DNA from 4 places in the Bacillus sp. GW823-FHT06A11 genome. Region 4 is predicted to be linked to each of the others. Evidence: riboswitches for the same ligand, from Rfam matches in the RefSeq annotation. Region 4 holds a riboswitch; each other region holds the start of a gene.
The links. A riboswitch is a leader RNA that binds a small molecule or an ion and turns the genes downstream of it on or off. The one in region 4 is predicted to bind S-adenosylmethionine.
Positions count from the first base shown of each region.

Region 1: linked by a shared signal. The riboswitch ahead of AC1Q8L_RS27815 (ABC transporter permease) and the one ahead of mtnK (S-methyl-5-thioribose kinase) in region 4 are both predicted to bind S-adenosylmethionine.
Region 2: linked by a shared signal. The riboswitch ahead of AC1Q8L_RS08310 (sugar ABC transporter substrate-binding protein) and the one ahead of mtnK (S-methyl-5-thioribose kinase) in region 4 are both predicted to bind S-adenosylmethionine.
Region 3: linked by a shared signal. The riboswitch ahead of AC1Q8L_RS24990 (methionine ABC transporter ATP-binding protein) and the one ahead of mtnK (S-methyl-5-thioribose kinase) in region 4 are both predicted to bind S-adenosylmethionine.

Region 1 is NZ_JBXAHS010000010.1:25,296-28,969, forward strand. It holds gene AC1Q8L_RS27805 (hypothetical protein) at 264-767, shown strand; gene AC1Q8L_RS27810 (DUF3951 domain-containing protein) at 784-999, opposite strand; SAM riboswitch class I at 1,169-1,274, shown strand; gene AC1Q8L_RS27815 (ABC transporter permease) at 1,411-2,328, shown strand; gene AC1Q8L_RS27820 (ABC transporter permease) at 2,346-3,350, shown strand; gene AC1Q8L_RS27825 (ABC transporter ATP-binding protein) at 3,307-3,674, shown strand, end outside.
Region 2 is NZ_JBXAHS010000001.1:1,641,870-1,645,543, reverse strand. It holds gene AC1Q8L_RS08315 (sugar ABC transporter ATP-binding protein) at 1-459, opposite strand, end outside; gene AC1Q8L_RS08310 (sugar ABC transporter substrate-binding protein) at 456-1,568, opposite strand; SAM riboswitch class I at 1,657-1,762, opposite strand; gene AC1Q8L_RS08305 (NCS2 family permease) at 1,851-3,152, opposite strand; gene AC1Q8L_RS08300 (SDR family oxidoreductase) at 3,356-3,674, shown strand, end outside.
Region 3 is NZ_JBXAHS010000007.1:27,713-31,386, reverse strand. It holds gene AC1Q8L_RS24995 (methionine ABC transporter permease) at 1-463, opposite strand, end outside; gene AC1Q8L_RS24990 (methionine ABC transporter ATP-binding protein) at 453-1,472, opposite strand; SAM riboswitch class I at 1,595-1,700, opposite strand; gene AC1Q8L_RS24985 (cysteine hydrolase family protein) at 1,943-2,500, shown strand; gene AC1Q8L_RS24980 (acyltransferase) at 2,600-3,674, opposite strand, start outside.
Region 4 is NZ_JBXAHS010000002.1:726,047-729,720, reverse strand. It holds gene mtnA (S-methyl-5-thioribose-1-phosphate isomerase) at 1-1,052, opposite strand, end outside; gene mtnK (S-methyl-5-thioribose kinase) at 1,049-2,230, opposite strand; SAM riboswitch class I at 2,321-2,462, opposite strand; gene AC1Q8L_RS12370 (carbon-nitrogen family hydrolase) at 2,534-3,397, opposite strand; gene AC1Q8L_RS12365 (pyridoxal phosphate-dependent aminotransferase) at 3,412-3,674, shown strand, end outside.

The DNA of each region.
Region 1 (3,674 bases), on a different contig from region 4:
CTTAAAACCTTACATATGTTTGCGTTATGCATATGTAAGTCTAGCATGGTTTGTTCTTTATGTGTGCTTACAGTTTTGTAAGGTGATGTAGTAAAGCATTGCAAAAGTTATTTGTATAAAGTGACGATACTGTGACAAACATGTTGGTATATATATTACGATGTCGTCTTAAGTGTAAAAAGTAGGGCGTTCTCGGTATAATAACAAGTGGAGATAAAAGAAACTATAATGAGTAATAGCTGTAGATAAAAGGAGAAGAAGAGATGAAGAAGGTTTTGGGTATTGCTGTAATGGGAAGTATGATCCTTCTAGCAGGATGTAATGGAAATAAAGATACGAAAGAACCGAAAGAAAAGGTAGAGCAATCTACTGAACAAACAGAAGAGATGAAAGAATACCTTGCAGTACATGAAAAATACGATATAAAAATGAATAAAGAAATTAATAAAGCACTGCAGTTATTTGAAGTGGCAAAAGAAAAGGGCGGTAAGGAAATAACGAATGCTACATATAAAGAAGACGTGCAAAAGGTAACAACGAGCATGTTAGAAGATATTGATCATATACGTAAAGAAATTCGTGTTCCGAAGTCGAAAGAGCAAGAACATGAGGTATATATTGGTTTCTTGAATGAATCAGAACAAGCGATGAAAAAATTACAGAAGTTAGCTAAAGAAGAAGATTCATCGTTGATTCGTGATATAGAAATTAATTTTGCAACAGCATCGACATACTATAAACGTTTTCAAGCAGAAACGAAAAAATAACCTTGCCTGTGCAGGGTTATTTTTTCTTCTTGCCATCTCCGTCTTCATCCTCAGATACTAATATTTTCTGTTCTTCGTGAAATTCGGAAATAGTTTGCCCGGTAATATTATCGAAAGGAGTATAAAAAGAAGTAATACGTTTCTTTTTAATAAAGCGTTTATAGGAGCCGATGATGACAAGTATAACGATTGTTAAGGTTAATCCTATAGTAGCAAGAAGTAAGGGGTCCATCTTATAACCCCTTTAACATCATTTCTTTTTATTATAAGCCGAAAACTGTAATTTCGATAAATGAATTAAAAACTGATTTTTCTAAATTTATCCAATCTGATTGACTTTTCAATTTTTCAGAATTATAATTCGAAATATACAATTTGAACCAAATAATAATATAGCAATTTACTTATCCAGAGAGGTAGAGGGACTGGCCCTATGACACCTCAGCAGCGGGTTCTGTAATAGGAACACCGTGCTAATTCCAGCAAGCAAGTCTTGAAAGATAAGTGATGGGCCTTTGTTTGTTAAGCCTTGATCTTATTTTTTAAGATCAAGGCTTTTTGTATTCTAAAAAGAGAAAAGGGAGTAATGGAAAAAGTACGTTCATAAAACAAAGTAAATCCATGTGTTTAGGGGGTTATTGAAGTGTATGTAATTAAAAAATTATCGGTTATGGTGTTCACACTATGGGTTATTACGACAGTGACATTTCTAATTATGCATATTATTCCGGGAGATCCATTTTCATCAGATGCAAAAATCTTTCCTGAAGAAGTGATCCAAAACATGAGAGCGAAGTATCACCTTGATGAACCGTTATGGAATCAATATGTTGCTTATTTAGACGGTGTAGTTCATTTTGATTTTGGTGAATCTGTTCAATCAACCGGGCAAGGTGTATCAGAAATTATAACAACTGGCTTTGGTCCATCAGCAATTATTGGTCTACAAGCACTTGTTATTTCATTGTTAGTAGGAATTGCGGCAGGGACATTTGCTGCTCTCTATCATGGGAGAGTAATTGACTATAGTGTGAGTTTGCTCGCAATTTTAGGTATTTCTATTCCAAGTTTTATTTTAGCGCCACTATTTATACAAGTATTCGCTATCCAATTTGAGTTTTTACCAGTAGCCTCTTGGGGAACATTCGAACATACGGTATTGCCATCCTTTGCATTAGCGTTAGGGCCAATCGCAGTTATTACAAGGTTTGTTCGTTCTAATATGATCGAAGTACTGCAGAGTGATTATATTAAGCTAGCAAGAGCAAAAGGTATACCAATTAAGAAGATTATTATAAGACACGCTCTTCGAAATGCGATTGTTCCAGTACTTACATTTGTTGGACCGTTAATGGCTGGACTCTTAACAGGGACTTTCGTTATTGAAAAAATCTTTTCAATTCCTGGCCTAGGAAAATATTTTGTAGATAGTATTTTTAACCGAGACTATCCGGTGATTATGGGAACAACGATTTTCTATAGTGCATTATTAATTGCTTGTATTTTCATTACAGATATTATTCATCGCATTGTTGATCCGCGTATTCGTTCTATTACATAAGGAGGGGGGATATTTAAATGGGAGCTTATGAGATTAATGAACAGTTATTAACGAAAGAAGAGAAAAAAGAATTAACGATAAATAAAAATCAGCAAACAATTAGCAGAAAGAAAGAAGTGTTTCGTAAGTTTATATCGAATCCAATCGCAGTTTTAGGAACAGTGACGTTATTGCTAATTATTGTTTTCTCGCTTATTGGCGAAAGTTTAACTTCATTTACTGCGAGTGAACAAGTAAAAGAGGCAACAAATTTACCGCCGAGTAGTGAACATTGGTTTGGAACAGATGATCTAGGGAGAGATATTTGGGCACGTACTTGGGCTGGTGGGAAGATTTCACTAACAGTTGGATTAGTAGCAGCTGCCCTCGATATAGGACTTGGTGTACTGATTGGTGGATTTAGTGGATATGTGAGAGGGCGTAATCGCCTTGGAACGTTAATTGATGAGTGGATTATAAGAGGAATTGAAGTATTATACGGCATCCCATATTTATTAATTGTTATTTTGCTATTAATTGTTATGAAACCAGGTCTTTTCACCATTATTATCGCCCTTGCATTAACGGGATGGATTGGAATGGCTCGTCTCATTCGAGCACAAGTATTGTCTTTAAAACAACGAGAGTTTGTTATTGCAGCAGAGCGATTAGGTACATCACATATGAAAATTATATATGGGCATTTAATTCCGAATTTAACAGGGGTTATTATCGTGAATTTATCATTTACAATTCCAGCAGCTATTTTTTCAGAATCATTTTTAAGCTTTATAGGACTTGGAGTACAATCACCAGCGGCAAGTTGGGGGACGATGACGAATGATGCACTCGGGACATTATTGAGCGGAGAATGGTGGCAGCTATTTTTCCCGGCAATCATGATTGCACTCATTATGTTCGCATTTAATGCAATTGGTGATGGTTTGCAAGATGCGATTGATCCAAAAATCGTCAAACGGAATCGAAAGGAGAAAAAACATGGCACAAATCTTATCTTTAGAAAACGTAACGTTAGCCGTTGAAAAAGAGAATATTAAGCAAGCGATTGTGAAACATGTTTCCTTTTCTATTAACGAAGGTGAAATAGTTGCACTTGTAGGAGAAAGTGGTTCAGGAAAAAGTGTCACAGCACAATCCATTATCGGCTTGAATCAAGAATCAATTCATATCGATGATGGGAATATAGCTTTCCAAGCAAAGGAATTAACGAATTTACAAGAGTCAGAATGGAATCAAATTCGCGGAAAAGATATTTCCTTTATATTTCAAGATCCGCTTTCATCTTTAAACCCAACGATGAAGGTAGGCAAACAAATTACAGAAGTAGTTTTGCAACATGGGAAAAA
Region 2 (3,674 bases), on a different contig from region 4:
AAGAAGTAATTGTTTTTCATGTAATGAACAGTTTGAAACATCTTCCGAAACATTTAAATTTACCTGTACAGTTTGCAAATGTTGTTTAGCAAGTGCGATTAATTTGGACTTTGAAAATAGTACTTTATTTTGCATTGCTAAATGATCGATTAGTACATTTTCTAATACAGATAATCCGGGAATAAGTCCGTGATCTACTTCTTGTGTTACGAAAGAAATGCCATGCTTTTTTGCATCGCGCGGTGAAGTAAAGGAAACAGACTGAGTATCAATTTTTATATCGCCAACAACTGGTTGAATTTCACCAGTTGCTATTTTTAGTAAAGTACTTTTTCCCGCACCGTTCATGCCTAGTAAAGCGTGTACTTTTCCTTTTTGAATATGAATAGAAACATCTTCTAGAACAGGTGTAGCGACATGATAAGAATGTGTAATGTTTTGAAGAGAGAACGTCATCATTTTTTCTCCTTCTCTAATTTTTTCATCCAAGGGGAATATGCATCTTTTGAGTCTCCCCAACCGTTTATATATTTTGATAACTGATCCATTGTTATATTTTCTTTTGGTAAACTATTTTTCTTTACTAAATAAGGTTCTAGTGAATAAATATCTGGCGTTTGTTCACCAGCAATTTTTTTGTATAAAAATCGTACTTGAACCTTACCTACTTCAGCTGGATCAGTTGCAGCTGTAGCAGTCCAAGGTGAGTTTTCTTTTTGCATGAGTTGTAAATCCTCATTACTTAAGTCAATGCCATATACTTTTATATCTGTACGACCAGCTTGTTCAAGTGCTTTAACAGCCCCTTTAGCAAACTCATCCCACGAAGCGAAAATAGCTTGTAAATCGCCTTTTTTCGGATATTTCTTTAGTAAAGCTTCTACTTGTGTTTGTGTATCGAGCGGTGTGTTATTACTAGCAGTACCGAATCTTGCAACTTCTTTTATATTTGGATACCGTTTATAAAAAGCATCAATGATAACATTGCGACGTTCCATTGGAGCAAATCCGCCGACCCATACAACTGCGATATTTCCTTGTCCATTCAAATCTTCCGCTAACGTTTTTAATGATTTCCATGCAAGACTATAGTCATCTTGATCAATAATTGTCACACCTGGCAAGCGTAGATCGTTATCGAACGCAACTACGGGAATGTTCGCCTGTAACGCTTTTTCTACTCCAGGTTTTAGTGCTTCAGAACGGCCATGATCAATTAAAATACCATCCACTTTTGAATTAATAGCAGTATCTAAATTTGCAGCCATTTTTGCTAAATCGTTATCAGAATTGTAGACTTGTACACTGCCGCCAAATAGCTCAACTTGTTTTTTGACACCCTCAATATATTGAGAGGAAAAAGTTCCGATGGACATTTGCATAATTAATGCGATTTTTAATGGCTTCTTCATTTGGCTTGGAATTTCTGTATGTAATTGATTTTCTACCGTTGTAGTCGCCTTTCTCACAGTTTGTTGCTTTTGTGAAGAGATAGCATCTTGTTCATTTGTACAAGCCGCTAATGTAAATAAGAGAAAAATAAGTACGATGGAACATAATTTTTTCATAAAAAAATCCCTCCTAAACTAAGAAGAGAGAGGAGGGAGTGAAAATAAAAAACGCCTTTTCATATAGAAAAGACGCCTTATCATATTACTCTTATCTTTCAACACAATGTGTTGTAAGAATTAGCACCGTGCCCGTAAATGGGTCGGTTGCCGGGCTTCGTAGGGCTCATCCCTCCACCTGCTCTTGATAAGACATCGAATATTTAACTATTTTGAATTATTCCACAAACAAATGTTGTTGTCAAACAGTATTTATAAAAAAATCCCTCAGGAAGAGGGATTTTAATGTGGTAAGAATATCAATTGATAAGCAAACAAAATTCCAAATACATATACAAGTGGGTGAACAGCACGGAATTTACCTTTTGCTACTTTCATAAGTGGGTATGAAATAAATCCAAGTGCGATACCTGTTGCGATACTTGATGTAAGTGGCATGCTTAAGATTACTAAAAATGCTGGGAATGCTTCATCAAATGCGTCCCAATCGATGTGGCGAACTGAACCCATCATAAGACTACCAACGATAATTAATGATGGTGCAGTAATAGCTGATACACCAGAAACAGCACTTACTAATGGGCCGAAGAATGCTGTTAGTGCGAATAGAACAGCTACTGTAACAGTTGTTAAACCAGTACGACCACCAGCTGCAACACCAGCAGATGATTCAATGTAAGCTGTTGATGGTGTTGTTCCGAACATAGAACCAATAGTTGCTGAGAATGAGTCAGATAGAAGAGCTCGTCCTGCTTTTGGAAGCTTTCCGTCTTTCATAAATCCACCTTGTTGTGCAACGCCAAGTAATGTACCTGTTGTATCGAATAGTGTAACAAGGAAGAATGAGAATACAACGCCATATAATCCGTAGTTAATTACGTCAGATACAGCAGTAATTGGATTTGAAACGATAATTCCTTCTGGTAATCCAGGCATTGATGTAACACCGTTTGAGAATGTTAACTGTCCTGTGAAGAAAGCGATAATACCAGTTAAGAGCATACCGATAAATAGTGCGCCATTTACATTTAAAGACATAAGAACAATAGTAATTCCAAGTCCAGCTAGTGCCAGTAGAACTGGAGCAGAGTGAAGATCACCAAGTCCAACTAAGTTTGCATCATTTTTTGTAACGATACCTGTTAAACGTAAACCGATAAAGGCGATGAAAAGACCGATACCAGCAGTAATTGCATGTTTTAAGTTTTCAGGAATTGCTTCCATTAATTTTGTACGGAAAGATGTAAATGATAGCAAAATTAAAATCATACCTGCTACGAATACAGCAGAGAATGCAATTGCGAAAGTCATGCCTTCATGTGCTTTTACAACAGAGTAAGAGAAGTAAGCATTTAATCCCATACCTGGCGCGATTGCGATTGGTAAGTTTGTAAAGATTGCCATAAATAATGTTCCGACAACAGCAGCAATAATTGTTGCTGTAAATGCTTGTTCAAATGGAACACCTGCATCTCCAAGGATAACAGGGTTTACGACAATGATATATGCCATTGTTAAGAAGGTAATAATACCTGCCATAATTTCAGTTTTAATAGAAGTTTTATGTTTTGAAAGGTTAAACATATAAACATCCTTTCTGTTTACGAATAATTTTCACAACAGTTATATATAATATTCGTTTTTTAACTATTTTGCAATAGTTTTGCATAAAAAGTTTATAACAATTCATATTTTGTGTCTTAAATTCGAATATTAATCGTAAACCAATGTGTGAATTTCAGCTTTTTATTGTGCACATGCTAAGAAAAAGGAGTTGAAAGTAGTCTATGCCACAGCAAAAAAACTTTGTAACAATGCCAGCGCAACATCAAAATAAACAGCCGGGGATTGAATCATTAATGAATCCACTTCCGCAGTTTGAAGATCCAAATTATAAAGGAAGTGAAAAGTTAAAAGGAAAGAATGTGTTAATTACGGGAGGAGATAGCGGAATTGGACGCGCAGTTTCCATCGCTTTTGCAAAAGAGGGAGCAAATGTTGCGATTGCTTATTTAGATGAGGAAGAAGATGCTAATGAGACGAAGCAATATGTTGAGAAAGAAGGTGTAAAGTGTGTATTGTTGCCGGGTGATTTAAGTGATGAAC
Region 3 (3,674 bases), on a different contig from region 4:
ATGTGATACCTAAGATTAATGGTGCTAACGCTTCTGGTACAAGGATTTCAAAAACGATTCTAATTGGCGAGGCGCCCATTGCTTGCGCTGCCTCAATTACTCCTTTCGGAACGGAAACAAGATTTGTTTCAACCATTCTAGCAATACCAATTGATGCGACTAACGTCATCGGGAAAATTGCTGCTGCTGTTCCAATCGTCGTTCCGATAACACTTCTCGTTAGTGGACTTAACGCTACTAAAAAGATAATGAATGGTACCGGACGAATTGTATTAATTATGATGTTAAGAATAGAAAAGACCCATTTATTTTCTAAAAAGTTTCCTTTTCTCGTTACATATAAAAGTAAACCTAGCGGTATACCAAGAATTGTAGCGAATATAAGGGTTACAATTACCATTAAGAGGGTATCCCCCGTCGCATCTAGTATGCGCGGCCAAAATATACTCCAATCAACTCGCATGAGCTTCTACCTCCTTCAGCTGCACTTGCAGTCTTAGATGTTGTAATGCTTTTTGAATTTCCCTCTGCTCACCTTGCAATTCTACAAGCAGATTTCCAAATAGCACATTTTGAAGTTCAATAATATTTCCGTACAGTACATTTACATCGACGTTATAGTTTTTTGCGATATATGATAGTACCGGCTGCCCTGTCTCCTCACCAGTAAATGTTAGACGATAAATTTGACCACCATTTTGAATTTTCGCTAGAACACTTTCTGGTAAATGATCATTAATAACAGAACGTACAAAGTTTTGAGTCGTCTTTGTTTTTGGTTGCGTGAAAACATCGAACAGTTTTCCTTCTTCAATAACTTTTCCCTTCTCCATTACAGCTACACGGTGACAAATTTCTTTCACAACATGCATTTCATGTGTAATAAGAAGAATTGTTAAATTGTATTCTCGATTTACTTTCTTTAATAAGTTTAGAATTTCTGTCGTCGTTTCTGGATCTAAGGCTGATGTTGCCTCATCACATATAAGAATATCTGGCGATGTCGCAAGTGCTCTAGCAATACCAACACGTTGCTTTTGTCCCCCTGATAGCTGTTCTGGATAATAGTTTGCTTTATCTTCTAACCCTACAAACTTCAGCAGTTCATTCACTCGTTCCTTTATCTCGTTCTTTGGCAATTTCGCTAACTTTAATGGATAAGCAATATTCCCAAACACTGTTCTTGAATTAAATAAATTAAAGCTTTGAAAAATCATTCCGATTCTTTGTCTTAGTTTGCGTAATTCTTTCGTCGATAATGATGTAATATCTTTATCATCTATTGCAATCGTTCCTGACGTTGGTCTCTCTAACATATTTACTAAGCGTAATAATGTACTCTTTCCAGCGCCACTAAAACCGATAATGCCAAAAATTTCGCCTTTCTCAACTGATAATGTTACATCCTCCACCGCATGAACAGATTGCCCAGCTGATTCATACACTTTACTTACATTGTTAAAAGAAATCATTTTTCCCCTCCTATATGCTGTAAAAACTTGAAGTAGAGCTTTCGAGGTAAAATAAAAAGTGCTCTCCTTCTTATCAACCATAAAGATAAGAAGGAGAGCACTTATATGTACTCGTTCACATCTTCTCATCTTCCAAGCCTTTATATGGCTTGCTGGAGTTAGCACGGTATTAAAAAACCCGTTGCTGAGGTATCGTAGGGCCAGTCCCTCCACCTCTCTGGATAAGAATGTATCGATTTAATTGTCATTTAATTAATTCTCATTATAGAACTCAGAATAATAAGAGTCAATACATTTTTTAGAAAAATATTAATTATTCCTTTATTAAAATTTTCAGATGAAAATTCATGAGAAAATAGTAACTTTCAAGGTTATTTAAAATTCTTCTTCCTCATATTTTTAAACAGGAGAATCCTCTCTACAAATTGAATAAATTTATTTGAATATGAAACTCGGAGGCAGATAAATATATGAAAACAGCTCTTTTACTCGTCGATATTCAAAACGATTATTTTCCAAATGGAAAGATGGAATTGCGTAATCCAGTAGAAGCAAGCGAATATGCTAATCAGTTATTACAACACTTTAGAACAAACAGCGAACCTATTTTTCATATCCAGCACGTAGCTATAAAAGATGACGCTACTTTTTTCCTACCTAATACAGAAGGTGTACATATTCACGAAAGCGTACGTCCACTTAGAGAAGAAACCGTTATAGTCAAACATTATCCAAATAGCTTCCGAGAAACTAATCTTCTAGAGCAATTACAGCGTTTAGACATTGAACATGTCGTCGTATGCGGGATGATGACTCATATGTGTATTGATGCTACAGTAAGGGCTGCATTCGATTTTGGCTTTCAATGTACCGTTATACATGATGCTTGTGCTACAAAAGACCTTTCTTTTAAGAACGCTACTATACCAGCTGTTTATATTCATAATACAATTTTAGCAAGTTTGAATAATATATATGCGGAAATACTTAGCAAAAAAGAGTTTGTCCAAAGAAAAAAATCCTTTTGAAAATTCAAAAGGATTTTTTTCGACTATATTATATTTACCATCTATTCATGCCCTATTTTGAGGAATTCATATTCTACTTATAAAAACCTCACTAATTATTTACATTGATACATTATCATTTTTAATATCTTTTGATTGAGTCCAATTTCCCCATAAAAATTGAATATTACATGTACGAGAAGCTTCCTTAAAACTCATTCCTGTTAATGGATAACATGTGATTTTTATACTTGCAAAAATTATAATTGCTATCATTGTTATAACTGTAATTATTATGAAAGCAACTAATAACATCCAAATTGATTGCGCTGGCCAAATATTCAATCTATTCCCAATATATACAACTACTAAATTATGCATTAAATACACACCAAATGAAAAAGCAGATAAAATTTGTATCCACTTAAACATAAACGGATTCATTGAGTAATTTCTAAAATACTCTTTTACTAATAAGAAGATTGAACCTGAAAGCATTACTTCGAATACTCTAACGTATGCCTTAAAATCCTCAGAGTATTCCCCTATTTTAACCGTTGCATACCAAGTACCCAATATAATTAAAAATGTATCTATAACGATTATGGATAGTAACAACCTTTTGGATACCTTCTTCTCATATGTCATTAAATAATAACCTATGAGGAAATACCCTATATATCCGCCTAAAAAGTTCATATCAAAATTAGGATACAACGTAAATATTGGTTTTAATTCATTTGGAACTAGTACTGCAATTGTTGGCAATAGCGAACTTACTATAAACCAAAGAATTAACATGTACTTTATAAGCTCTTTACTTAAAGCATCTACCATTTTCTTCAAAAGAGGAGAAAGAATATACAAAGGAATAATGGCATACATAAACCAAAGATGTACTGTCGCTGCTTGATTCGGCATGTATAAAATACTCTTAATAACATTTGTTATTTGTATCGGCCTTGGCGTAAAGTATAACACAGCAATAGTTGACCATATAATAAATGGCACAATTAATTTTGGCAAACGTTCTGTATAAGTTATTTTAAGTGATTCCGTTTTACTACTCCTCATTAACATCGCACCAGAAATCATAAAGAAGATAGGTACACTCGTACTAAATACAGTTGTCAGTGCATTCGTTATATGCCAAGTACCCGAACCGATATTCCCCCGTAAACTTCCTGCAGCAGTA
Region 4 (3,674 bases):
GCCTGTTTTTCAAATAATGATGCAATTTCTCGTTTATAATCCCCGCTTATAATACCTTTCTCAGTAATAATTCCTGTAATTAATTCGTTCGGTGTTACGTCAAATGCAGGGTTATAAACATTCGTTCCAATTGGTGCTACTTGTTTTCCAAAGATTTTCGTAACTTCTGTTTCATCTCTTTCTTCAATAATTATTTCGGCTCCAGTTTCTTTCGTAACATCAAATGTTGACAGTGGCGCAGCAACATAAAATGGGATATCAAAGTGCTTTGCTAAAATAGCTAAATTCATTGTCCCTATTTTATTTGCCGTATCTCCATTTGCGACAATTCGATCCGCCCCTACAATAATTGCATTTATTTCTTTCGTTTGAATAGCATGAGCTGCAGTATTATCTGTAATAAGGGTCACATCAATATTTGCTTGCTTCAATTCCCAGGTCGTTAAGCGACCACCTTGTAAAACTGGTCTCGTTTCACACGCATATACATGTAGACGCACACCTTTCTCTTTTCCAATATAAAAGGGAGCTAATGCAGTTCCATATCTGGCAGTTGCGATACTTCCAGCGTTACAGATTGTTAAAATATTATCGCCATCTTTAAAACATGTTAACGCATATTCCCCAATATTTCGGCACACCTCTTCATCTTCCTGCTGAATGCGAAGCGCTTCTTCTTCTAATGTTTTTTGTGCTTCTTTTATTGTAGTAATCTCTCGAATAGATTCTCTCATACGATCAATTGCCCAAAATAAATTTACTGCTGTCGGGCGTGACGTTCCTAAATAATTACAATCTCTATTAAACTTCTTTTGAAATTCTTCAATATGTACAGTGTTATATTTTTTTGATGCAAGCGCCAAGCCAAATGCAGCTACAATTCCAATTGCAGGCGCTCCTCGTACTTCTAACATTACGATACTTTTCCAAACCTCTTCAATAGTCGTCAATGTTTTGTATTCTGTGCTATGCGGCAATTTCGTTTGATTTAATACCGCAATTGCATCACCTTTCCAGCTTACAGATCTCGGAACAGTAACAATTGTACTCACGCTTTTACGCCCCCTGAAACTGTCTGTTGAAATAATGTTCGAAACAGTTGAATATCAGCACTTTTAGATTCATATTTTATTAGTTCTTTACCTAAGGATAGCGCTTGTTTCTTAGCTTGAATTCTTGTTTCTTTATTTTCTATTTCATCTAAATCTGCTACATGAGCTAAACCAATTGTTCTACGAATCAGTTCACATCCGGCAAATCCAACTGCATCAGTAAAGATATTTTGCAAAATAATTGGTAACCATTGTTTTTCTTTCGTATATGCTTCTACACCTTCTCCAATCCATAATTTTGTAAAATTTTCTACAAAATAACTCCACGTCTTTTCTATATGGAAAAATAGTACACTTCTTTTTTCTTCTTCTCTAGATAAAGCATTTAGTAATAGATTTGCAATAAATTGACCTATGTCAAATCCAAATGGGCCATATGTCGCAAATTCTGGATCAATCACTTTCGTTTCAGAAGGTGACGAAAAAATACTACCAGTATGTAAATCACCATGAATAAGAGTTTCTTTTCTTGTTAAGAACTTATATTTATATTGTGCTACTTTTAGTTTTAAAGTTTTATCACTCCAAAGTTCATCAACCACTAGCTGTAAATCTGGCTCATAATCATTTGTATCATAATGTCCAAACGGATCTGTAAACACTAATTCCTCTGTAATTTTACAAAGGTCCGGATTTACAAAGGTACCTTCTAGTACCCTCTTCTCTTCTGATTGTAAACCAAAATCTGAAGTGTAAAATAAAACATGTGCTAGAAAACGGCCGATATGCTGGGATAAAAGCGGATATTCTTCTCCGTCTATTAATCCTTTTCTTGTAATTGTTAGTCTTGATAAGTCTTCTATTACCGTTATCGCTAACTCTTCATCATGACTGTACACTACTGGAACATAATCCGGTACATACTGTGCAAAAATTTGTAATGCCTTGCTTTCAATCGTTGCTCTTTTTATAGACAATGGCCAGCTTTCACCAACTACTTTCGCATAAGGCAGTGCTTGTTTTATTATAATTGATTTCTCTCCATCATCTAATTTGAACACGTAATTTAAGTTTCCGTCTCCAATTTCATGACAAACGACATTTGCCTTTGCTTCAAAATAGCCATGATCTTTCGCATATTGTACAGCTGTTATTTCTGTTAATGAATAATATCCCATCGTCTTCTCCCCCTTTTTAAATTCAGAGGTTTTTCTAACATAGAAAAACCTCTTTCCACTAAGAAAGAGGTTTGAAGTTTATCTTCTCCCCTCTTATCTGCCAGAAAGTTTTACTTTCTGCTGGAATTAGCACCGTGCCTTTTGGCGTAATAAACGCCCCATTTCACAATGGTATTACGGTCGGTTGCTGGGCTTCATCGGGCCAAATCCCTCCACCTGCTCTTGATAAGAGTTGTATAATTTTTTGAATTTTTAACTTTATGTTGAAGACTATACCAAGAATAAAAATCACTTGTCAACATTTTATTTGTATAATTCTGGACGGCGATCCGCAAAAACTGGAATTCCTTTACGTACTTCTTTAATTTTCTCGAATTCAAGCTCTCCAAATAAAATTGATTCCTCTTCATTCGCCTCTACTACAACTTCACCCCAAGGGTCCACAATTAAAGAATGACCCGCAAATACATTATTTGGATCCTTTCCCGCTCTATTACATGCAACAACATAACACTGATTTTCAACTGCTCTTGCTTGCAATAGCAAACGCCAATGTGCTAAACGAACTAATGGCCATTCAGCTACAACAAATAATACTTTTGCCCCTTTAGCAGTATGGACACGCATCCACTCTGGAAAACGAATATCATAACAAATTGTTCCAGCGCATTCAACATCATCCAGCTTAAATTCGCCCGTACCATTACCGGCTATTAAATATTTATGTTCATCCATAAGCTGAAATAAATGTACTTTACTATATTCGTTGACTAGCTGTCCTTCATTATTTACAACATACATCGTATTTGTAACGCCTTGCTCTGTTTGCTTTGCTATAGAACCACCAACAATATGTACATCATATTGCTTCGCCCATTCTATTAACTTTTCTTTCGTTTCCACTCCATCCCTATCTGCAATTTCAGAAAGTCTCGTTAAATCATATCCTGTTGTCCATAGTTCTGGTAAGACGATAACATCTGGCCTTTCCTTCATAGCTTCGCTTATTTTATTTTTAGCATTCTCAATATTTTTTTCTACATCTCCAAAAACAATATCCATTTGAATACATGCGACTTTCATTTTTTCAGCCCCATTCTTATTTTTTTCTTTACAAAATACTGGAAAGATTATATCATTTGTCACTAGAATTGTAACAACTTTCAAAAGAGGTGGAAAGTATGAAATTATTTCAACCTTCTGAGATAGTAACATCATTGCCAACACAATTTTTCGCTTCACTTGTTGCAAAAGTTAACAAAGTCGTTGCAGCTGGTCACGATGTTATTAATCTAGGTCAAGGTAATCCAGATCAACCAACACCGCAGCATATCGTAAAAGCTTTACAAGATGCTGCCGAAAAGACCATTCATCATAAATATCCGCCATTTCGCGGACATGAAAGCTTAAAGGAAGCCGTGACTACATTCTATAAACGTGAATA